DNA from 4 places in the Rhizobium acidisoli genome. Region 2 is predicted to be linked to each of the others. Evidence: riboswitches for the same ligand, from Rfam matches in the RefSeq annotation. Region 2 holds a riboswitch; each other region holds the start of a gene.
What was found. Region 2 has a riboswitch for thiamine pyrophosphate ahead of CO657_RS37925 (YkoF family thiamine/hydroxymethylpyrimidine-binding protein). Riboswitches for the same ligand answer to the same signal wherever they lie in the genome.
Positions count from the first base shown of each region.

Region 1: another riboswitch for thiamine pyrophosphate. It lies ahead of thiC (phosphomethylpyrimidine synthase ThiC); the one in region 2 lies ahead of CO657_RS37925 (YkoF family thiamine/hydroxymethylpyrimidine-binding protein).
Region 3: another riboswitch for thiamine pyrophosphate. It lies ahead of CO657_RS22740 (phosphomethylpyrimidine synthase ThiC); the one in region 2 lies ahead of CO657_RS37925 (YkoF family thiamine/hydroxymethylpyrimidine-binding protein).
Region 4: another riboswitch for thiamine pyrophosphate. It lies ahead of thiM (hydroxyethylthiazole kinase); the one in region 2 lies ahead of CO657_RS37925 (YkoF family thiamine/hydroxymethylpyrimidine-binding protein).

Region 1 covers NZ_CP035002.1:150,587-156,338, reverse strand. Annotated here, with positions in the region: gene CO657_RS33140 (ABC transporter ATP-binding protein) at 1-1,021, shown strand, start outside; gene CO657_RS33135 (GNAT family N-acetyltransferase) at 1,137-1,583, opposite strand; TPP riboswitch at 1,719-1,849, shown strand; gene thiC (phosphomethylpyrimidine synthase ThiC) at 1,943-3,769, shown strand; gene thiO (glycine oxidase ThiO) at 3,771-4,721, shown strand; gene thiS (sulfur carrier protein ThiS) at 4,741-4,938, shown strand; gene CO657_RS33115 (thiazole synthase) at 4,941-5,714, shown strand.
Region 2 covers NZ_CP034998.1:3,832,559-3,838,310, reverse strand. Annotated here, with positions in the region: gene CO657_RS18710 (ABC transporter ATP-binding protein) at 1-675, opposite strand, end outside; gene CO657_RS18705 (ABC transporter permease) at 672-1,478, opposite strand; partial or broken gene CO657_RS37925 (YkoF family thiamine/hydroxymethylpyrimidine-binding protein) at 1,490-1,606, opposite strand; TPP riboswitch at 1,597-1,710, opposite strand; gene soxR (redox-sensitive transcriptional activator SoxR) at 2,066-2,542, shown strand; gene CO657_RS18695 (SDR family NAD(P)-dependent oxidoreductase) at 2,638-3,408, shown strand; gene CO657_RS18690 (ArsR/SmtB family transcription factor) at 3,512-3,853, shown strand; gene CO657_RS18685 (LysR family transcriptional regulator) at 3,944-4,837, shown strand; gene CO657_RS18680 (formate dehydrogenase subunit gamma) at 4,972-5,451, shown strand; gene CO657_RS18675 (formate dehydrogenase beta subunit) at 5,448-5,752, shown strand, end outside.
Region 3 covers NZ_CP034999.1:83,869-89,620, forward strand. Annotated here, with positions in the region: gene CO657_RS22720 (thiamine phosphate synthase) at 1-126, opposite strand, end outside; gene CO657_RS22725 (thiazole synthase) at 123-896, opposite strand; gene thiS (sulfur carrier protein ThiS) at 898-1,095, opposite strand; gene thiO (glycine oxidase ThiO) at 1,092-2,072, opposite strand; partial or broken gene CO657_RS22740 (phosphomethylpyrimidine synthase ThiC) at 2,075-2,278, opposite strand; TPP riboswitch at 2,539-2,669, opposite strand; partial or broken gene CO657_RS22745 (DUF2726 domain-containing protein) at 3,313-3,647, shown strand; gene CO657_RS22750 (hypothetical protein) at 3,792-4,205, opposite strand; gene CO657_RS22755 (hypothetical protein) at 4,215-4,763, opposite strand; gene CO657_RS36850 (hypothetical protein) at 5,019-5,186, shown strand; gene CO657_RS22760 (SctD/MshK family protein) at 5,356-5,752, shown strand, end outside.
Region 4 covers NZ_CP035001.1:142,459-148,210, reverse strand. Annotated here, with positions in the region: gene CO657_RS29550 (ABC transporter substrate-binding protein) at 1-394, opposite strand, end outside; gene CO657_RS29545 (glycoside hydrolase family 3 N-terminal domain-containing protein) at 436-1,458, opposite strand; gene CO657_RS29540 (GNAT family N-acetyltransferase) at 1,475-1,963, opposite strand; gene thiD (bifunctional hydroxymethylpyrimidine kinase/phosphomethylpyrimidine kinase) at 2,179-3,000, opposite strand; gene thiE (thiamine phosphate synthase) at 2,997-3,632, opposite strand; gene thiM (hydroxyethylthiazole kinase) at 3,629-4,432, opposite strand; TPP riboswitch at 4,481-4,577, opposite strand; gene CO657_RS29520 (invasion associated locus B family protein) at 5,225-5,752, shown strand, end outside.

The sequences.
Region 1 (5,752 bases), on a different replicon from region 2:
AAACATCCTGCACGGCGTCGATATCGACATTCGCGACGGGGAGTTTGTGGTGCTCGTCGGTCCATCCGGTTGCGGCAAATCGACTTTGCTGCGCATGGTCGCAGGGCTAGAAAGCATCACCGGCGGCACGGTCTCGATCGGCGGAAAAGTCGTGAACAATCTGCCGCCGAAGGACCGCGACATCGCGATGGTCTTTCAGAGTTATGCGCTTTATCCGCACAAGACCGTCGCCGAAAACATGGTCTTTGCGCTGCGCCTGCAGAAGCAGCCGGCCGACATCATCAAGCAGCGGCTGCAGGCGGCGGCCGAAACGCTTGACCTCGTGCCCTATCTCGACCGCTATCCGCGCCAGCTTTCGGGCGGCCAGCGCCAGCGCGTGGCGATGGGACGCGCCATCGTCAGGTCGCCGCAAGTCTTCCTGTTCGACGAGCCCTTGTCGAACCTCGACGCCAAGCTGCGCGTGCAGATGCGCAAGGAGATCAAGGAGCTGCACCAGCGGCTGAGAACCACGACGATCTATGTCACCCATGACCAGGTCGAAGCGATGACGATGGCCGACAAGATCGTGGTCATGCAGGGCGGCAGGGTCGAACAGATCGGCACGCCCCTGGAACTCTACGATCGTCCCCGCAATACATTCGTGGCAGCCTTTATCGGCTCACCGTCGATGAATCTGCTGAAAGGCCGCTACAAGGCCGATGGTGCGATCTTCGTCACGGAGACTGGCGACGAGATTGCGCTCGCTTTCACCCCGCAGGCGTCCGACGGGCAGGCTGTGGTCCTGGGCGTGCGGCCTGAACACCTCTCCCTCAGCCAAAGCGGCCTCAACACGACCGTCAACGTCACCGAACCCACCGGGCACGAGACGATGGTCTTCCTGCGCTACGGATCCGGCGAGCTTGTCGCAGTGCTTTCCGACCGTTACGATTTTGCGCCCGGGCAGGTCGCGACGATAGCTGCTCGGCCAGGAAAGCTTCATCTATTCGATGCGGAATCTGGCAAGACGTTGCGACCGGATTGAGCGGGCATCGATTCGAAAGCCCCCGAGATAGGTTCAAAGTGGTAATATCGGGGTGACGAGCCTCGAATTCTTCCGCTCGCCCTCAACCTATGGCAAACCAATACCGCCCTAACCGCTACGCACTCGATTTGGAGTAAAGGCCGAGGTTGCTGCCGATGGCGAACCCGCAGCGCTGATAAAATGTCGACAATGCACCTTCCCGCTGTGAGACCAACCAGACGCTGTTGCATCCCTCGGCCTTTGCTGTTTCGAAAACTGCTGATAGCAGCGCGGTCCCTATTCCCGCACCTTGGGCTTCAGGCAGCACCGACAACTCATCAAGGTAAACGACCGGACCGGCATGGCGGCGCTGTCGTATGCCCAACGCGATCCCCAGCACCTTGCCTCCGTCAAAGGCCGCAAGCGCAATGGATTTCGGCGTTTCAAGCACGGTGTTTACGTTTTCAACCGCCGCTTCCAGCGACCAATTCTCGTTCCACGGCGGTCCGGAATAGGCCCTGACCAGCACAGTGGCGGCGCCATGGAGATGTTCTACCGTAAGACGTTCAATCCGAATCGCCATAGATCCACCTGACGTTGAGTGAATTGACATTTGCCGCAGTTCGTTCGGTAACGCAACAGGCTCCGAGCCGGACGATCTACGGAAACGACAAAGCTGTAAGCTTGACACAACCAGCGACCGCGCTTTACGACTGTCGGCATTCACCAGGGGGGTCCCGCAAGGGGCTGAGATACTGCTGGACAATAAGGCCTAGCCTGTTGTGGCGCAGTGACCCGTTGAACCTGATCCAGTTCATACTGGCGTAGGGACGGTGCAAGCGCTCGAAGGCTTCGGATTCACGCGTGGAATCCGTGCCGGCGTCTTTCCATCATTCCGGCTGATTAACTGGGTCTCCAACTTACAACTTGGAGCCTCAAACCATGACCATTGCCGCAAAGAATCTCACCCCGACCGTCACCACCGGCCCGCTGCCGGCATCGCGGAAGATCCATATTCCGGGAGATATCCATGGCGATATCCGCGTGCCGATGCGCGAAATCAGCGTCCATCCGACCGCGGGCGAACCGCCTGTCGCCGTCTATGATTCCTCCGGTCCCTACACGCTCGAAGGCGCCGAGATCCGCATCGAGCAGGGCCTGTCCCCACTGCGCCGCGACTGGGTGCTGGCCCGCGGCGACGTCGAAGCCTATGATGGCCGCCATGTCCGCCCCGAAGATAACGGCTTTGTCAGCGGCGACCGGCTGACGCCGGAATTTCCGGGGCGGCGCCGGCCGCTGCGTGCCAAGGACGGCAAAGCCGTCACCCAGCTCGCCTATGCACGGGCCGGCATCATCACGCCGGAGATGGAGTTCATCGCCATTCGCGAGAATCTCGGCCGCAACGCGAAGGCCGAAGCGCTGGTGCGTGACGGCGAGAGCTTCGGCGCCGATATTCCCGATCACGTGACGCCGGAATTCGTCCGCCGGGAAGTTGCCGCCGGCCGGGCGATCATCCCGGCCAACATCAACCATCCCGAAAGCGAACCGATGATCATCGGCCGGAATTTTCTGGTGAAGATCAACGCCAATATCGGCAACTCCGCCGTCACCTCATCGATGGCCGAGGAAGTCGAGAAGATGGTCTGGGCTGCCCGCTGGGGCGCCGATACGGTCATGGATCTGTCGACCGGCCGCAACATCCACAATATCCGCGAATGGATCATCCGCAATTCGCCGCTGCCGATCGGCACCGTGCCGCTCTATCAGGCGCTGGAAAAGGTCGGCGGCATCGCCGAGGACCTCAGCTGGGAGATCTATCGCGATACACTGATCGAGCAGGCCGAACAGGGCGTCGACTATTTCACCATCCATGCCGGCGTGCGGCTGCATTACATCCCGCTCACCGTCAATCGCGTCACCGGCATCGTCTCACGCGGCGGTTCGATCATGGCCAAGTGGTGTCTGCATCATCACCGCGAAAGCTTCCTCTACGAGCATTTCGAGGAGATCTGCGATATCTGCCGGGCCTATGACGTCTCCTTCTCGCTCGGCGACGGCCTTCGCCCCGGCTCGATCGCCGATGCCAACGACGCGGCGCAGTTTGCCGAACTCGAAACGCTCGGCGAACTGACGAAAGTCGCCTGGGCCAGGGATTGCCAGGTGATGATCGAGGGACCTGGCCATGTGCCGATGCACAAGATCAAGGAAAACATGGACAAACAGCTGGCCGTCTGCGGCGAGGCGCCCTTCTACACGCTGGGGCCGCTGACCACCGATATCGCCCCCGGCTACGACCATATCACCTCCGGCATCGGCGCGGCGATGATCGGCTGGTTCGGCACGGCCATGCTCTGCTACGTCACCCCGAAAGAACATCTTGGCCTGCCCGATCGCAACGACGTCAAGACCGGCGTCATCACCTACAAGATCGCTGCCCATGCGGCCGACCTTGCCAAGGGCCACCCGGCCGCCCGCCTGCGCGACGACGCCCTGTCGCGGGCGCGCTTCGAATTCCGTTGGGAAGACCAGTTCAACCTGTCGCTCGACCCCGACACCGCCCGCAGCTTCCATGACGAGACGCTGCCGAAGGAAGCGCACAAGGTGGCGCATTTCTGCTCGATGTGCGGCCCGAAATTCTGCTCGATGCGCATATCGCACGACATTCGCGCCGAAGCGCAGAAGGAAGGGCTGGACGCGATGGCGGCGAAATATCGCGAGGGCGGCGATCTCTATATGCCGATCGATACCCCCGCACATGGGGCGGACTGACATGCGCGTGCTTGTCAAAGGGGCCGGCGTCGCCGGCCTCACCGTCGCCCGCGAATTGCATGCTCGCGGTGCCGAGGTGACAATCTTCGACCCGCATCCGAACTTCGCTCATGCCGCCTCCTGGCTCGCCGGCGGCATGCTGGCGCCCTGGTGCGAGCGGGAAAGCGCCGATGAGGCCGTGCTGACGCGCGGTCTCGATGCCGCCGACCGCTGGGAAGCGATCCTGCCGGGCAGCACCGTCCGCAACGGCACGCTGGTCGTTGCCTCGACGCGCGACCATGGCGAGCTGAAGCGGTTTGCCAGCCGCACGACCGGTTATCAATGGGTGGAAGAGAACGATATCGCCACCCTCGAGCCCGCGCTCGCCGCCCGTTTCAGGCACGGCCTGTTCTTCCCACGCGAAGCGCATCTGGATCCGCGTCAAGCGTTGCGCGGATTGAAAGAACAACTGTCGGCAAACGGCATCACCTTTACCGACACGGACCCGAGCGAAGGCGATTTCTCCGATATCGTCGACTGCACCGGCGCTGCCCGCGTCAGGCAAGATCGCGATCTGCGCGGCGTGCGGGGCGAAATGCTCTATCTCCATACCGATGAGGTCACCCTCGCCCGGCCCGTCCGCCTGCTGCATCCGCGTTTTCCCGTCTATATCGTCCCCCGCGGCAACGGGTTTTTCATGGTCGGCGCAACGATGATCGAAACCGATTCCGACGGCCCGATCACCGCACGTTCGCTAATGGAACTGCTGAACACGGCCTATGCGCTGCACCCGGCCTTTGCCGATGCCGCCGTCGTCGAAACCGGCGCTGGCATCCGCCCTGCCCTGCCCGACAATCTTCCGCGCGTCATGCGGGAGGGAAAGGCCGTCGTGTTCAACGGCCTCTACCGCCACGGCTTTCTGCTGGCGCCGACCATGGCGGCCGAGGCCGCCGATCTCGTTTTTTCCAAATAGCTGAAGCAAAGGAACACCAATGCAACTGATCATCAATGGCGAGGCCCAGACAATCGCCGCCACCACGCTTTCGCAGCTTCTGGCCGCACTCGACTACGAAGGCGACTGGCTGGCGACCGCCGTCAACGGCGAACTGGTTCATCGCGAGGATCGCAACGAGCACATGCTGAGCGACAATGACAGGATCGAAATCCTGACCCCGATGCAGGGAGGCTGAGCATGCTTGATCTTTACGGAAGCCAAATCGCATCACGCCTTCTCCTCGGCACTGCACGTTACCCCTCGCCGGCGATCCTGACCGAAGCCATCACGCGCTCCAAAACCGAGATCGTCACCGTGTCGCTGCGCCGCGAAATGGCCGGCGGGCGCAACGGCGGCGCTTTCTTCGACATGATCCGTGCGCTCGGCGTTCACGTTCTTCCCAACACGGCCGGCTGCCATGGTGTGTCCGAGGCGGTGCTGACGGCGAAGATGGCCCGCGAAGTGTTTCGCACCGATTGGATCAAGCTGGAGGTGATCGGCAATCACGACACGCTGCAGCCGGATGTTTTCGCGCTCGTGGAGGCAGCCCGCATCCTGACCGGCGAAGGCTTTCAGGTCTTTCCGTATACGACGGACGATCTGGTCGTTGCCGAGCGTCTGATCGACGCCGGATGCCGGGTGCTGATGCCCTGGTGCGCGCCGATCGGATCGGCGGCGGGACCACAAAATCTTTCAGCCCTTCGATCGATGCGGGCGCATTTTCCCGATGTGCCGCTGATCGTCGATGCCGGTATCGGCCGGCCTTCGCATGCGATGATCGTCATGGAGCTCGGTTTCGATGCCGTGCTGCTGAACACCGCGGTTGCCGGCGCCGGCGACCCGGTCGCAATGGCAGAAGCCTTTGCCGGGGCAATCGATGCCGGCCGGCAGGCGTTCGGCGCCGGCATGCTGGAACCGCGCGACATGGCCGTGCCTTCGACACCCGTGATCGGAAAGGCGGTGTTTGCATGAAAATCGATCGTTTCTGATTGCTGGCGACATCGCTCGGC
Region 2 (5,752 bases):
TCGCGGGCGGGGCAGGTCAACGTGGAATTCGCGGATGATACGCGCCGGGCGGGCCGAAAGCACATAGATGCGGTCGGAGAGGAACACGGCCTCGCGGACATCATGGGTGATCAGCAGCGCCGTCCAGCGGTGTTCGGTCCACATGCCCTGCAGCCATTCCTGGATCTGCGTGCGCGTCAGCGCGTCGAGCGCGCCGAACGGCTCGTCGAGCAGCAGCATGTCCTGGGTCTGGACGACGGTGCGCAGCAGGGCGGCGCGCTGGCGCATGCCGCCTGATAGTTCGGAGGGATAATGATGTTCGAAACCGGCAAGGCCGAAGCGCTCGAACAGCGGCGCCACGGCGGCGCGGGCCGCCCGGCGGCTCATGCCCCGCACCTCGAGGCCGAGTGCCGCATTGTCGATGATCCGGCGCCAGGGCATCAGCGCATCGCGTTGCGGCATGAAGGCGAAGGCATGCGGCGCCCCTTCCAGCGACGCGCCCTTGAAAAGCACGGTGCCGGCATCGGGTCGAAGCGCCTGTGTCAGCAATCGCAGCACCGTCGATTTCCCGGAGCCGGACGGGCCGACGATCGAAACGAACTCGCCGTTTGCGACGCTGAGCGAAATATCGCCGAGCACCTTCATGCCGTCGAAGGACTTGGAGATATTGCGCAGTTCAACCATCTTGTCGCTCATCGACGCCGCTCCGCGGTTGGCTGCCAGGGCATGAGGAGGCGCTGGATGACGAGCGTCAGGCCGAACAGGCAGAGGGTCAGTACGGCGCTGACGACGACGGCGGCGAGCACGAGATCAGGACGGAAATTGTTCTTGGCGTTGAGGATATAGATCCCGAGGCCGCTTGCGGCGCCGGCATATTCGGCAAAGATCGCGCCGACGACGGCATAGGTGATCGAGATCCTCAGGCCGGCGAAAAAATAGGGCAGCGCCGAGGGAAGCCGTGCCAGGCGGAAGATGCGCCAGCGGCTCGCCTTCATCGAATGCAGCAATTCGGCGATGTCGCGGTCGGTCGATTCATAGCCTTGCAGCAGGGCGACGAGCAGCGGGAAGAAGGTGACGAGCGCCACCAGCAGGATCTTCGGCAAAAGGCCGAAACCGAACCATAAGACGACGAGCGGCGCGATCGCTACCAGCGGCAGGGTCTGGCTGGCGATGAAGATCGGCAGCAATGCCCGGCGCATGAAAGGCATGAAATCCATGAGGATCGACGCGGTGAAGGCGAAGGCAAGCGACAGCGCGAAACCGCCGAGTGTCGCACCAAGCGTCGGCCAGGTGTTTGATATCAGCGCCTCACGGTTCAGCCAGCCCTGGATGACGATGCGCGAAGGAGCCGGCAGGATGGAAGGCTTGATGCCGGAAAGATCGACATAGAGTTCCCATGCCGCCAAAAAGGCGCAGCCCGCGAGCAAGGCGGGGAGCCCCCGGTAGAGAGCGGTGCGGAGCGCGGCAAGGCGCGAATCCGATGGTTGCGGCGATGTCATCAGCGTTTGATTTCGGTCTCGATGTCCAGCCGGTCGCGATAGGGATCGAGCGCCTTGACGGCATCGCGAATAATGCCGACGACATTGCCGGACATCGGATAGAGTGACACTTTTGCGCCTGAGAACATTTGAACCTCGCTCCGCTGGCATTACCCAGATCAGCTTTGAAGGGTCCAGAGGCTTGCGCCTCACATCTCAGCCCCGGCAATACGGAGCTCCCCTGTTATTTCGGCGGAAACTATCACCCGGGTTTTCTTCCCGCAACCGCAAATTTGCGAACCCGTCCGCACGGTCGGAATAGCTCTAGAACAGGATGATTTTAGGCCCGGTTGGCCTAAAATCTGAATCCTGTTCTCAATTAAAGAGTTAGAGCATGATGTCGCCCGAAAACCGCGCACACTTTTCGGCATCATGCTCTAATGTGAGGGAAACATCCGAGCGGGATCCCGCTCGGATGTTCCTCGGTGGGCCCGTACCTGCCGGGAACGGGACCGCAGCTTGCTGCCTCAGGCGGCAATATCGATCGGGCTTTACGACCGCAGAAGCAAAGGGTATAAAACCTCAAGCAATATTGAGGTCAAGAGGCGATGGATGGGATTTCGGCAACCCCGCTCGGCAAGCTGCTGACTGTCGGCGAAGTGGCGGAGCGCAGTGGTCTTGCCGTCTCGGCGCTGCATTTTTACGAGACCAAGGGTTTGATCTCGAGCATCCGCTCCCGCGGCAACCAGCGCCGCTATGGGCGCGATGTGCTTCGCCGCCTCGGCATCATCAAGGTGGCACAGCGTGTCGGCATTCCGCTTTCGGAAATCCAGGCGGCGTTCCAGTCCCTGCCGCAGGGGCGCACGCCGACGGTCGCCGATTGGCAGACGCTGTCGGCGCGATGGAAGGACGATCTCGACGCACGAATCAATCGGCTCAGTCTGCTGCGCGACCGCCTGACCGGCTGCATCGGCTGCGGCTGCCTGTCGATCGAAAGCTGCCCGCTGCGCAATCCCTGCGACCGGCTCGGCAAGGAAGGGCCGGGTGCGCGGCTTCTGGAGAGCGAAAACGAGCTGGTTGTTTAGCCCTGGCTTTCCCCGGAAAGATCGATGCCTGCCTTTCTTTCGGTCGGTGTGCTCATATGTTAAGGGCAAGTGACGCAACCGAGGAGGACGGCTTCGTGTTTCATCCCAGACTGTTCGAAAATCGCAATGTCGTCGTCACCGGCGCCGGCCGCGGTATCGGCCTCGAAGTCGCTCGGCAGTTTCTGGATTGCGGCGCCAAGGTGATCGTCCATACCGGGCGCAAGCCGGGGCGGGACCTGCCGGATTTCCTGCTGACGGCTGAATCGGAAAGACGGGCGATGCTGCTGCATGCCGATTTTTCCGCCGCCGGCGGTGCGGCGCAATTTGCCGACGATGTTCTCGCTTTCTTCGACAGGGTGCATGTGCTCGTCAACAATGCCGGCACCATGCTCGGCCGTTTTCCCGCTGCGACGCTGACCGATGCCGAATATGAGGCGGTCATACGGTTGAACCAGACCTCGGTGGTGGCGCTGACGCGCGCATTGCTGCCGGCATTGAAGGCGGCCGAGGGTGCCGCCGTCGTCAACACCGTTTCGATCTCGGCGCTCACCGGCGGCAGCCCCGGCTCCTCGATCTATTCGGCCTCGAAAGCCTTCGTTGCGACCTATTCCAAGGCGCTTGCCCGCGAACTTGCCCCGGATGGCATCCGCGTCAACTGCGTCTCGCCGGGAACGATCGAGACGGATTTCCACGAGCGCTATTCCTCCAGAGAAAAGCTGGAGCAGACCCGGAAATCCATCCCCCTGCAGCGGCTCGGCACGGCCGAGGATTGCGCTCCCGCCTATCTGTTTCTGGCGGCTCCCTTACTCTCGGGATACATTACCGGCCAGGTGATCGAGATCAATGGCGGACAGCTTATCTGCTGATTTACTTGGACCTTTTTTGGCATTTCATCACTATTGACCAATTCGTTTGTGCGAATATGCTATTGTGCTGATCTACCAAATCGCCTCCCTTCCGAGATATCGAATGCCGTTGCCTAAACCGGAGCCGGGGATGACCGGCCAGGACTTGCACATACTCGCTGGAAAAGCCCATGAAGCGAGCGATCTGCTGAAAGCTTTGGCGCATCACACCCGATTGCTGATCCTCTGTATCCTGGCGAAACAGGAGCGGACGGTCGGTGAAATCGAAAATATTCTCGGCATTCAGCAGGCGATGGTTTCGCAGCAGCTTGCGCGTTTGAGGCTCGAAGGCCTGGTCAACACGCGCCGTCAGGGCAGGCTGGTTTATTACAGTATCGGCAATGTCAGCGTGCTTGCCTTCCTCGAATCGCTGTTCGATCTTTTTCCCGCTGCGGAAAACTGTTAAAGCGCGTCGCCTTAACTTGATTCATTCCCTTGCGGAGCACGGTTGCTGTGTCGAAGATGAGGCCGGACGCGAAATGTCGCGGGAGACCGGATGATCGACAAGCTGGAATTCTTCATCGCCCTTGCCAATGAAAAGCATTTCGGCCGCGCTGCGGAGGAGTGCGGGATCTCGCAGCCGACGCTTTCGGCCGCGATCCGCCAGCTCGAGGATCAGCTCGGGGTCATGCTGGTGCAGCGCGGTTCGCGTTTTCAAGGGCTGACGCCGGAGGGGCAGCGCGTGCTCGAATGGGCCCGGCGCATCGTCGGCGACGCCCGCACCATGCGCGAGGAAATGCGCGCCGCCCGCCGCGGTCTTTCCGGCCACATTCGCCTTGCCGCCATTCCGACGGCGCTCGCTATGCTTTCGCGCATCACCACGCCCTTTCAGGAGCGGCATCCCGGCGTCACCTTCTCGATCGTCTCGCGCAACTCGCTGCAGGTGCTGAGCATGCTCGAAAACCTCGAAATCGATGCCGGCATCACCTATCTCGAAAACGAGCCGCTCGGCCGTGTCACCAGTGTTCCGCTCTATGCCGAGCGCTATCATCTGATCACGGCTGCCGGCAGCCCGCTCTCCGATCGCGACAATGTGACCTGGAAGGAAGTCGGCGATCTTCGGCTTTGTCTATTGACCGCCGACATGCAGAACCGCCGAATCATCAATCGGCACCTGACGGAAGCCGGTGCCACGGTGCATCCGACGCTCGAATCCAACTCGATGATCGTGCTGTTCTCGCATGTTCGAACCGGCCGCTGGGCGAGCATCATGCCGCGCAATGTCGCCAAATCTTTTGGTTTTCCGGTGGAAATCCGGATGATTCCGATCGTCGAGCCGGAGGCGCATCACCTGGTCGGGCTTGTGGCGCCCTATCGTGAGCCCTTCACGCCGCTCGTCTCGGCCTTGCTGCATGAGGCGAGAGTGCTCGTGCAGGATGAGGAACTTTGATAGGAAAAACCTATCAACCGACGTGATAGCTTTATTGATCGCCAGCGGCTTCCTTGAGATGCTGTCGGCGGAATAGCACTCGGGCTGGAGGAGGCCGCCATTCCGCAACGAGCAAGCCGTCGGGAGGGCTGCCTATGACCATTCATATCGCCGAAGGCGATATTGCCGCGCGCACTCGTGCCATCATTGCCGATCTTCGCTTCCTCGAAGGGCCGCTGCTTCCCATTCTGCACGAGGTTCAGGACGAATTCGGTTATGTGCCGCAGGAAGCCGTGCCAGTGATCGCGGAGGAACTGAACCTCTCCCGCGCCGAGGTGCATGGCGTCGTGACCTTCTATCACGATTACCGCGACCACCCCGCAGGCCGGCATGTGCTGAAGCTCTGTCGCGCCGAGGCCTGTCAGTCGATGGGCGGCGATGCGGTCGCCGCGCGCGTCAAGACGCTGCTCGGCATCGATTTTCACCAGACGACGCTCGACGGCAGCGTGACGCTGGAGCCGGTCTATTGTCTCGGGCTCTGCGCCTGCGCCCCATCGGCGATGCTCGACGGCGAGGTCTATGGCCGGGTTGACGATCAGCTGGCGGCGGAACTCGTTGCGGAGGCGCGCCGATGAGCATCAAGATTTATGTTCCGCGCGATGCCGCTGCGCTGGCGCTCGGGGCCGAAAAGGTGGCAAAGGCGATTGCCCAGGAGATCGCCGCCCGCGGCCTCGATGCCGAGATCGTGCGCAACGGCTCGCGCGGAATGTTCTGGCTGGAACCGCTTGTCGAGATCGAGGTCGCCGGCAAACGCATCGGCTACGGACCGGTGAAAGCAAGGGATGTGCCGGCATTGTTCGACGCCGGGATGATGACCGGCGGCGATCACCCGCTCTGTCTCGGGGAGGTTGAAGACCTCCCGTTCCTGAAGGAACA
Region 3 (5,752 bases), on a different replicon from region 2:
CTCCTCGCGAAGCACCGGCTCTGGCTGGTCCTTGATGCGCAGCTGGACGAGTTTGACGCCGAGCGGCACGAGACGCTCGACCCAGTTGGCGCTGTCGACAATGAGATAGAAGGGATCGAGCTTCATGAAAAGACGGCCTTTCCGATGACGGGAGTGGAAGGAACGGCCATGTCGCGCGGCTCCAGCGGCACGGCGCCATGCGCGATGCGGCCGGCATTGATGGCAAACGCGAAGGCCTCGGCCATGGCGGCGGGATCACCCGCGCCGGCAACGGCGGTGTTCAGAAGAACGGCATCATAGCCGTATTCCATGACGGCGGCGGCATGAGATGGGCGGCCGATGCCGGCATCAACGATGAGCGGCACATCCGGAAAATGTGCTCGGAATGCCCGCAGCGCCATCGGGTTCACCGCTCCCATGGCAGAGCCGATCGGCGCACACCAAGGCATCAGGACGCGGCAGCCGGCGTCCAGCAGCCTTTCGGCGACGACAAGATCGTCGGTCGTATAGGGGAAGACGTGAAAGCCCTCGCCGGTCAGGATGCGTGCCGCCTCGACGAGGCCGAAAACATCGGGCTGCAGCGTATCGTGATGGCCGATCACTTCGAGCTTGATCCAGTCGGTGCGGAAAACATCGCGCGCCATCTTCGCCGTCAGCACAGCCTCCTGCACGCTGTGGCATCCGGCCGTGTTGGGAAGCACGCGCACACCAAGCTCGCGGATCAGCTCAAAGAAGGCGCCGCCCGCCTTGCCGCCGACGGCCTCGCGCCGAAGCGAAACAGTTACAATTTCGGTCTTCGATCGTCTCACTGCTTCCGCAAGCACGGCCGGAGACGGGTAGCGGGCGGTGCCAAGCAGCAGCCGGGAATGGACCTCGACGCTGTAAAGTTTCAGCATCTTAGCCTCCTTGCATCGGTGAGAGAATTTCAATGCGGTCGCGCTCGCCAAGCATGAAATCGACGCGATCCTCGCGGTGTACCAGTTCGCCGTTCACCGCGGTTGCGAGCCACCCGCCTTCGTAGTCCAGAGCGAGAAGCAGATCTGCGAGCGTCGCGGCCGTGACCTGTTGTTCCTCGCCATTGATGATGAAGGTCATGGCGCCCTCCTTTCCGTTTGTTCTGTTAGAAGAAGCCGCGCCACCTCTCCGGCCATGGCCGGCGCCAGCAAAAAGCCATGGCGATAGAGGCCGTTGACATGGAGGGTGTGTTTCTCCTGCGTCACGCGCGGTAGATTATCGGGATAAGCGGGCCGCACGCCTGCGCCTGTTTCCGTGACGCGTGCCTCGCCGAAGGCGGGATGCATCGCATAGGCAGCATTCAGCAACTCCATCAGCGAACGCGCGGTAATCGGCCCCGCATCGTCACTTTCGATCATCGTCGCACCGACCATGAAGCAGTTCTTTTCGCGCGGCACGATATAGATCGGGTGGCGCGGATGCAGCAGGCGGACGGGGCGAGAAAGGCTGACCTCGCGCGTTTCGACGCAGAGCATCTCGCCTCGAACACCACGCAATTCGGGCAGTTGGCCAATCTGGGCGGCACCGGTGCAGTCGATCACCCGGTCATAATGGGCAACGTTCGCATTGCCCGTGACGCCGAACACGAGAAGCACGCGGGCGTTCTCCAGTCCTGCCGCAAGTCCCGAGAGCGCCTGCCGTGGATCGAGGTGCGCTTCCTGCCGGAAGAACAACGCCCTGCGGAAGCGGCCGGCGAGATCAGGCTCCAGAGCTGCGATCGCCGCCTCGTCCAGCCATTCCCATCCGCTTGTGCGGCGGGAAAAGCGGTCCAGCTCGGCGGTATCTCGCCCACCCGCGACCACCAGCGTTCCTCGGCGTTTGACGTGGCCGGGCAATGCTGCCTCCCACCAATCGGCGGCATTACGACCGAGCGTCAGCACCGGTTCCTCCGCACTTTCCCGTTCGCACCACGGGGCGAGCATGCCGCCGGCAAGGCCGGAGGCGCCGCCCCCGACCTTGTCGGCCAGCTCCGTAAGGGTGACGCGGAAGCCTTGGCGATAAAGCTGCCAGGCCACGGTGAGGCCGGCAACGCCGGCCCCCTTGACAAGAACGCGCATGGTCATCCTCCAATCGGTATTTTAGCGGCCTCTACGACCGACATGTAAAGATCGCCGCCCTGTCGGTATTTCGCCGCCATCGCGTCCAGCCCCTCCTTCTGCGCCTCGGCGCGGATGTTGTGCGATATGCGCATCGAGCAGAAATGCGCCACCTTGTGCGCTTCCTTCGGCAAGGTCTCGTCACGGTAGCTGCGGGCGGTGTCGGGATGGGAGTAATCATAGACGACGAAAGGCGGCTCGCCGGCGGTCGGATGGACGCTGATTCCGCGCATCGGCACGCGGACATGACTGTGGATAACTCCCGGTATGGATCTTCCGCGACACTGGCAGCGGGCCGGTGGTGACGGTTGGGGTGAAGTTTTTTGCGGCAATGTCATAGTTTGAGGCTCCAAATTGAAAGTTGGAGACCCAGTCAGCCGGAATGATGAAAAGACGCCGGCATGGATTCCACGCGTGAATCCGAAGCCTTGGAGCGCTTGCACCGTCCCTACGCCAGTATGAACTGGATCAGGTTCAACGGGTCACTGCGCCACAACAAGCAACACCTTATTGTTCAGCAGTATCTCAGCCCCTTGCCGGGCTCCCCTGGTGAATGCCGCCATGAAAGACCGGAGCTGCCCTTCTGTCAAGCAAGGCCTAATGCATATTTTTCTTGCTCGTCAAGCATGACGGCTTCCCGTCTAAAATCGCCGTTGAAACCGGAAGTCTCCGTGCCTCCGCTAATTGCATTTCACAAGCGCGATATGCGCGCCGCAATAGGAACCTAACTGGCGGATATTCGCCACCTCCACCGAGGCGAGAAATGCCGGGCCCGCCCGTTCCTTAAGACAGGTTCCTTCGGCCCGCGAAGGTGCTTTTAGCTTTGTCGATTGCGCAGGCTCTCAGTGCGCGAGCGCTTCCGCCACCCGAATCCCACCGGCTGGATCCGAATCGACCCCACAAGCAGCGCGATCACGCCGTCCCCGACGATCCATTATGCGATCTTCGTCCAAAACGTGAGCTCCATAGCAACAAGCCGGAGCGCTGGCCTCGAAATCGCGCCGTGCCACGACGTAGGAACGTCCTGAGCGGAAGCGGATGTCGACTGTCCTCTAGAGCCAATATCGGTTTCTCGGGGAAGCTTCATGCGGTCGAGGCCTCATTTTTTTGGATATGGTACGCGCGTTGTACTATCGTGGCGGGAAATCCGGAGAGGGGCATGCAATATGGCCAAAGGTTGGTGCTGTGAGCAGCACCTCGGCTGATCATCGGGCTGCCGCAGTAGGCGCTTCGGGCGGTATAGCCATTGCAGACTTCGAAATTCCTGAACTGCTAATCGCCGCGCTGTTTGAGGGCGTTATCATTGGCATGGCCGTTGAGCAGTTCCTAGCTACGATGAGCAAACAGGCTTGGCGGGAGAAAAACAGATGGCGCTCGGAGGAAACGCGCTGGAATGAGCGTGCCGTACTCGGACCCTGGCTTAAGACACCAGCTGCGGAGCCATTACGGCCGGTCGACGCCGCGGATCAACTCCGTATCGTGATGCGCTCGAAGTTCACCATCCAGCCATTGCTGAACAAGAGGGGAGCCCGGGTAGGTTTCGCATTCGTAACGTGAGCACTAATTTCAAGCTGAGGCTGAACATCAATGATCAAGCGATGACGCGGAACGTTGCATCAGGACAGTGGTTACGCTGGTTCGCTGCCAAGGCGGTTGGTTCATCTGCTGGTTCTTAGCTCTCTACCGGTCGACTTTCTCCGCTGCTTCAAGCGAAAATTCGGCGCGCAATACCGCCTTCTGTGCTCGCGAAAAATCGGCGGCGGCTTGTTCTGCCCGCTCTTGCGCGGCGCACCGGGCGTCTTTGCGCTGCGCAAGCGATCGGCCGGCATCGGCTTCATGGCTGCGCAATACGGATTGTCGCATCAACGCGTCCTGAAGCTTGGCGGCGGAGATAACGCCGCTCTTGCGCAATTCGTCGACGATAGGATTGCCTGCGGCCCGGCTTGCTGCCATGTCGAGCGCTTCGGAGGCTTTCGCTTCCCGCTCCCGCGCGTTTTCGGCGTCCGCCCGCGCCTCGGAGAGGCTGCGGGAAAGATTGTCCGCCCGCAGGCTGCGGATCTCCAGTAACTGCCTGAGAGACTTCAGCGCCTTCATATCAGCCGCTCAGGCACCGTTGTTCGTCGTCAGGATTTCCAGCTGGCCGCCCTTGATGACCTTGATGCTGTCGGCTTCCTGCCGGCTCAGCACGTCTTCGACGGCCTTGGTGAAGACGGAGGGGCCGCGCACCAGCACCAAGCCGCTGGCGGGATCTTCACGCAGTGCATCGTCCGGCAGTAGCGGGAACAGCGCGCGAATGGCGTTTTGCTCGGTCTTCCAGCTGCGGTCGCCGCGATCGAGGACAACGGTGGAGACCTCCTGCTTAGGCGCGATGATGATGCGGCTGCCGTCATAGGCGACGAAGAGATTGCTGGCATCGCCAAGCTTGACGAAGGCCTTGGCTCCGCTTTCTCGGACGGACCAGTGCTCGACCTTGCCGCTCAGCGTCCCGACTGTCGTGACCGGGATGCCAGACATGAAGGACAGCGTCTGGACGACATCGCCAAGCGGCAGGGAGACGACATCCAGGCGCACCTCCCGCTCGCCGGCGCCGGCTGATGGAGGAAAGGAGACCAGCAGTCCGATAGCGGCCATGTAAACAAAACGCGCAAACATCTGAGTTTACCTCACGATCCGGATGCCGCCCGACAACTAATGAACGAAGGAAATCAGGGGGCTGCGAAATCCAGTCTGTTAATAATTATCTGATCTACTGTTGCAGATCACCGGTCCGCTGGGAACAGGACGAATATCCATTTCGCGCAGTTGTTGTACATATCGCGAATTAATAACTTTTTAACATAAGCTATTGAATTCGATCCGGAATTCTGCAAGGTTTTGGCCGCCAAAACCATGCAAGGAGTTCAAGACATGGCTACCAGCACTAGTACTTCGACACTTGATTCGGGTATCGGCTCGGCGATTTCCGCCTTCAAGTCGGCCCAGAACGAAGCGACCGCGCAGAGCCTCCAGGTTGCAACTGAAATCACCAAGATCAACGGCGTCGCAAACGCCATCAAGAAGATCGGCCCAGGCTGATTGAAACAATGGCGAGACGGGTTCGCCCGTCTCGCTTCCCCGCTCTCGAAGACAATAAAAGCCGCTCGACGGACGGTTCGGGAACAAGATGGCTATGGATCTAGATCCCTCTTCGCCGACATTCAGAGGTAACGCCGGCAACGCTGCGTCAGGCCGCGGCGGACCGGTCTTGCGTATCACGCGCGCCGGGCGCAGCTCCATTCTGCCGTTGACGGCGGAGCGGCAGGTGGTCGGCGGCAGCGCCGATTGCGACCTGATCATCCTCGGCGCCAAACCGGAACCCGTCTTTGCCATTAGTCTGCAGCGCTCCCGCGGCTCCGACGCGGTGTCGTTGACCGCGCTGCGGGATGACGTGGTGATCGATGGTCATTCCATCCCGCGTGATCGAACGATGAGCCTTACAAAGAGGCAGACCATCTCCTTCGACGGCACGGCCTGCGAACTCGAAGGTCTCGGCGCCGGGCGCGGGCGGTTCGCGCCACGCCGGATTGCGGCTGCCGGCCTTCTCGGGCTGGCGGCGATGCTTTTGCTGGTCGGCCTTTACAACAGCGATGCGCCGGCTCACG
Region 4 (5,752 bases), on a different replicon from region 2:
TATCGGTGATGAAGCTCCAGATGCTGACGAAGTCGAGCGCCGGGAACTTCTTCAGGTAATCATAGGTGAACTTGACGTCGGCTGCGGTCAGCGGCTTACCATCAGACCATTTCAGGTTCGGGCGCAGCTTGAAATCGATGCTCTTCAGATCGTCGGAGAGCTTGAAGCTTTCGGCCAGCCGATAGACCGGCTTGTTGCTGTCGAAGCGGTTGAAAATAACCAGCGGCTCGTAGATGAAGTCGAGCGTCGACTGGCGCGACGAGGTCTGGTTGAACGGGTTGAAGTTGCGCACCCAGGTCGTCGCCGGTTCGATATTCGCCGTCAGGACCGTTTGCGCCATGGCGGAGCCCGAAAGCAGCGTCAGTGCGGCGGCGGCAAGAAGATATTTTTTCATGCTCTATTCCCCTTTTTATGTGGTGAGAGATGACGCGCCGGTCAGGAGACCAGCACGCTTGCAAACATGTCTTCGACTTCAGCATGGGCGGCGCGGATGTCGACCTTGAGATTGCCGAGGCGGGCCGTGCCGGCCGCGATCCGCTTGAGAGCGGCGTTCGTCAGCGGTCGGGCGGCCTTGGCGGCGGCTTCGCTTTCCCTGACGTCGCCATGGCTGTGGAGGGCGATGTCGAAGCCGGCGTCGAGCACCTGCCGGACGCGTTCCGGCAGGGTGCCGGAGAGCGATTCCATGAAGATGCAGTCGGAAATGAGCACGCCGTCATAACCCATCTCGTTGCGGATGACGTCGTGCATGACCGGCGAGATGGAGGCGGGTAGCTCCCTGTCGTAGGCGGAGTAGACGACATGGGCGACCATGGCCCAGGGCGTATCCTTCAGCGCCACGAAGGGCTTGAAATCGGTCGCAGCGAGCGTCTCGCGGCTGGCGTCGACCACCGGACGCTCCTTGTGGGAATCCAGCGTCGCGCGGCCGTGGCCGGGAATGTGCTTCATCACCGGCATGTTGCCGGTCTCGAGCAGGCCGTCGACCACCTCGCGGCCGAGGGCGGCGATGACATCAGGATCGGGGCCGAAAGAGCGGGCGCCGATGACCGCGCTCGTCGTCTCGAAGACGAGGTCGAGCACGGGCGAGCAGCCGCTGGAAAGGCCGAGTTCCGTCATCATCGCCCCCATGGCCTGGGAGGAAAGGCGCACTGCTTTTTTGCCGAGCGCGAAATCCCGGCGCGCAAGTTCGGCGAACTGGCCGAAGCTGCGGAAGAGCGGCCAGGGGCCGGCATCGAGATGCTGCACGCGGCCGCCTTCCTGGTCGGTGCAAACAGGCGCATCGTCGCGGCCGACGGCTTCACGGAAGCGTTCGATCAGCCGCTTGGTCTGCTCCGGCTCACGCTGATTGCGCCGGCCGACGAAGAGGCCGAGCGGATTGGTCTCGCGAAACAGGGCGAATTCATCGTCCGAAAGGACCGGATTGGGAAGGCCGACGAAAAGGGCGAGCGGGGTCGAGGACAATTCTGTAACTCCGGGATCAGATGGTCAGGTCGGCCATGCGTCTCAGCATGCCTTCGTAGATGCCCTTGTCGGGGGCGGGGATGGTGATGGCGCCTGCGGTCTTCGCGTAAAAATCGACCGGGCCGGCATCGCCGATGAAGGCATAGGCATGGCCAAGCGTCTTCATGGTCTGAAGGCAGGCGGAAAACAGGGCGAGCCCGATACCCTTGCCGCGGGCCTGAGGATCGACGCCGGTCGGGCCGAAGAAGCCGCGCGCCGTCGTGTCGTAACAGGCAAAGCCGAGAAGCTTGCCGCCGTCGACGGCGATCAGGCAGGCAACAGGCTGGCGGGAGAAGGCGACGGAGACTTCGCTTGCCCAGTTTTCGCTGAACTGCTGGCGAACCCATTCGACGACGAGATGCAGTTCCGGGGGGAGGGCCGGGCGGATGGAGACACCGACATGATCGGCTTTCCGATTCAGATCGGCAAGCTTTGTGGAGTATAGACTCACAAGCAGGTCTGGCACCGGTCATTCCTCCTCATATTCCGTTATTGCGGAATATATCCCCTTTTAATGTCATAGACTTGGCTATCTGGCTGGGCTTGTCAACTGCGTTTTTCAAATAGCGCGATGCTGCTCGCCACGATGCTCTCACTCAAAAGCAAGCTGGCTGCCGAAAGCAAAAACGGCCCGGGGAGCCCGAGCCGTTTCGATTGAAGGGGTGCGTCGATGATGGATGCTTATCCCGTGACTTTCCAAAGCGCATGAAAGTGCTGCACCGGCCCGTGGCCGGAGCCGACGGTGAGGCTTCCGGCAGCGGCGACCGCGCCGGCGAGGTAATCCTTGGCGATGGCGACCGCCTCCGGCACCGAGGCGCCCTTGGCAAGCTCGGCCGCCAACGCGCTCGACAGCGTGCAGCCGGTGCCATGGGTGTTCTTGGTCGGCACCCGCCGGGCTTCGAACCAGTGCAGGCCGTCGGCTGTGGCGAGCACGTCGGGGCTGTCGTCGCTGTCGAGATGGCCGCCCTTGACCAGCACCGCGGCCGGGCCGAGCGCCCGCAGGCTTTCGGCCTGCGCCGCCATCTCAGCCCGGTTTGTCGCGACCGGCTGGTGCAGCAGGGCGGCGGCCTCAGGCAGGTTCGGGGTCAGCAGTGTCGCGAGCGGCAGCATCCGGCGGGTCAGCACGTCAACGGCTTCGGGCGCAAGCAGGGCGGCTCCGCCCTTGGCGATCATCACCGGATCGATGACGATGGGAATGCCGCGCCCCTCTGCCAGAGCTGCGTCCAGTGCGGCGGCGACGGCCTCGGCGATGCCGGCATTGGCGATCATGCCGATCTTGACCGCATCGACGCGCACATCGGCAAAGACGGCCTTGATTTGATCGGCGACGAAGGGAGGCGGCACCAGATGCACGCCGGTGACCCCTTGGGTGTTTTGCGCCGTCAGCGCCGTCAGCACCGCCATGCCGTAGACGCCGCGGGCGGAAAAGGTCTTGAGGTCGGCCTGGATGCCGGCGCCGCCCGAGGGATCGGAGCCGGCGATGGAGAGGACGTTGCGGATCATGCGCGGGCCTTTCGAATTTCTGCGGCGATGCGGCGTGTGGCGGCTTCCGGATCCGGCGCGCCGCAAATGGCGGAGACGACGGCAAGCCCTCTTGCTCCTGCGGCAAAGACTTCGGCCACATGCTCCGCCTTGAGCCCGCCGATCGCAACCGAGGGCACCGGCGAAACCGCCACCAGCCTTGCCAGGCCGTGAAAGCCGATCGGCTGCTTGTGGTCGGCCTTGGTCGGCGTCGCAAACACCGGCCCGATGCCGGTATAATCGACGAGGCTGGGATCGACGCCAGCGGCAAGCGCCGCGGTTTCGACTGACAGGCCGAGGATCATGTCGGAGCCGATCATCGCCCGCGCTGTCGCCGCATCCATATCCTCCTGGCCGATATGCAACCCGTCGGCACCGATGGCGATCGCCGCCTCGACATCGTCGTTGACGATGAGCAGGGCGCCGGTGCCATCAAGCGCCTGTTTCAAGGCGCGTCCGGTCTCGATCATGCCGGCCGTGCCGGCATGTTTGTCGCGCAGTTGCACCATCGTCGCGCCGCCGGCTACGGCACGGCGCGCCGTTTCGACCATGCCGATCCCGGCGCAGAGATCGGGATCGAGGACGAGATAGAGCGAGAGGTCGAAAGCCTTCATACTGCCGATATCCTTGCCCTGGCGTCGAGCGTTTCAGCGTCGAGCGCGTTCAGCGCGTCGAGGAAGCGCCAAGCGAAGGAGCCGGGACCGGCTGCGCCGAGGGCGGCATCCTCGCCGGCGATAGCGAAGGTTGCAAGGGCGGCGACCGTCGCGCCGAAGATATCCTCGGGCACGGAGGCGGCAAAGGCGCCGACCAGGCAGGTCAGCGAGCAGCCGAGCGCCGTGACCTGCGGCATCAAGGCCGATCCGCCTGTGATGCGCACCGCCTGCTCGCCATCGGTGACGAAATCGACCGCGCCGGTGACGGCAACGACCGCCTGCTGCCGCTCAGCCAGCCATCGCGCCGTTCCTTCCGCCTGCTCGACCGGATCGCGGCTGTCGACGCCCTGGCCGCGGCTCTCCCCGCCGGCAAGCGCGATGATCTCGGAGGCGTTGCCGCGGATGATCGTGGGCTTCAGCGCCAGCAGATCGGCGACCGCTTGGCGGCGAAAGCCCGTCGCATAGTGGGCGACCGGATCGAGCACCCAGGGTTTGCCGGCCGAGTTCGCCGCCTTCGCCGCCGCCTGCATGCCGTCGATCCATTGCGGCGACAGCGTGCCGATATTGACGGTCAGCGCATTTGCGATGCCGGCGAATTCGCCGGCTTCTTCAGCAGCATGCACCATGGCCGGCGAGGCGCCCGCGGCCAAGAGTACATTGGCGGCGACATTCATGGCGACGTAGTTGGTGATGCACTGAACGAGCGGCGGCTTCTCGCGCATCGCCGTCAGCATGGCTCCTGGTGTGGTCCTGGTCTGCATGTGGCCCCTTTCAGGCGGGGGCGGGCACGGGGTCATTGGTGCGGTGAGCCGCGACCCCGAGCGACTCCCTCCGCCGGCATTATCCGGTTCAGGTTCGAAGGGTGCTTCTCAGCCCGTCTATCGACGGGCGCCCCTGTCTCTCATCACGCTCTTTTTCGCAGAGAACGGCGCGGATGTCATCTCGAAAATGACGGGGCGATGACGGCGCGGGGAGAGACGGGAGATCGCCGTCGATTCGGGTGTTGACCAGGTTTTCCCTAAGGCGGGCCGCAAATTCCGTCCCGGGCTGCGTTAGCAGTTGCGGTTTCGCCAGGCGGTTGTTCCCTTCTTTCCCAGATAAACAACAGCAGCAACCCCCGGGCGTAAGAAATTTCTGAATACATCTCCGTATTTGTGAGCGGTATCGTGAATGATGCAGGCGGCTTGAAACGTCTCTTCTTCAAAATGAGTGCAGCTCATCTTTCGCAAACTTTTCTGAATGCCCGATGGCGCCGAATTATTCATCCTATCCGTCTATACGCCTGATTTTCAATGCAAACGAGCAGATGGCCAGCTTCGCGTAAGTTGCGCGTCGTCTCATGTGTCTCGCCAATCGGTTTCATTCGAATTTCGGAATCTGTTGGCGATTTCGCTGCGACTGGGGACTCGGGCAAACGGGACGCAATCTCCCAGAACGCGAAGTAAATACCTAACGCAAACTTTACCGTGCTGACACGTTAGGGTTGACTGAAGTGTGGATTGTAGCGATATGACTTTTCACGAAAATAAAATCTTCCTGAAGTTGCATTTTAAATGAAGACATTTTTGAAAAGCGGCATGAAACGGGGCCTCCGGATTATCGCCCCCATCGTGATATCGATCGCCTGTGCGAGCCCATCCTTTTCGCAGTCTCCTGGCCTTCAAGAACCGGAACAGGCGCCGGCGATAAAATCGCAGAAATTCGACGACTGGTATTATCGCTGCACCGGTTCGGCAGGCGCTGAGGCCTGCGAAGTCGCACAGGTCGCGCAAGTCGCCAAGGACGGCAAGCCCGTCAATATCCTGACGCTGGCGATATCGGCGCCGCCGGCTACGCCTTCCGACAAGGGCAAGCCGCGACTGATGCTGACCGCGCTTCTGCCGCTCAACGTTTTCCTGCCCTCGGGCCTGTCGATCACGGCTGACGGCAAGCCGGTCGCCAAGCTCGATTACCGCAACTGCAACCAGACCGGATGCTGGGCGCAGCTGGCGCTGGACACGAAAATGACCGCAGCGCTGAAGAAGGGCGCCGCCGCCGAAGGGCTGGTACGGCTGATGAACGGCCAGGACGTCAATATCCGC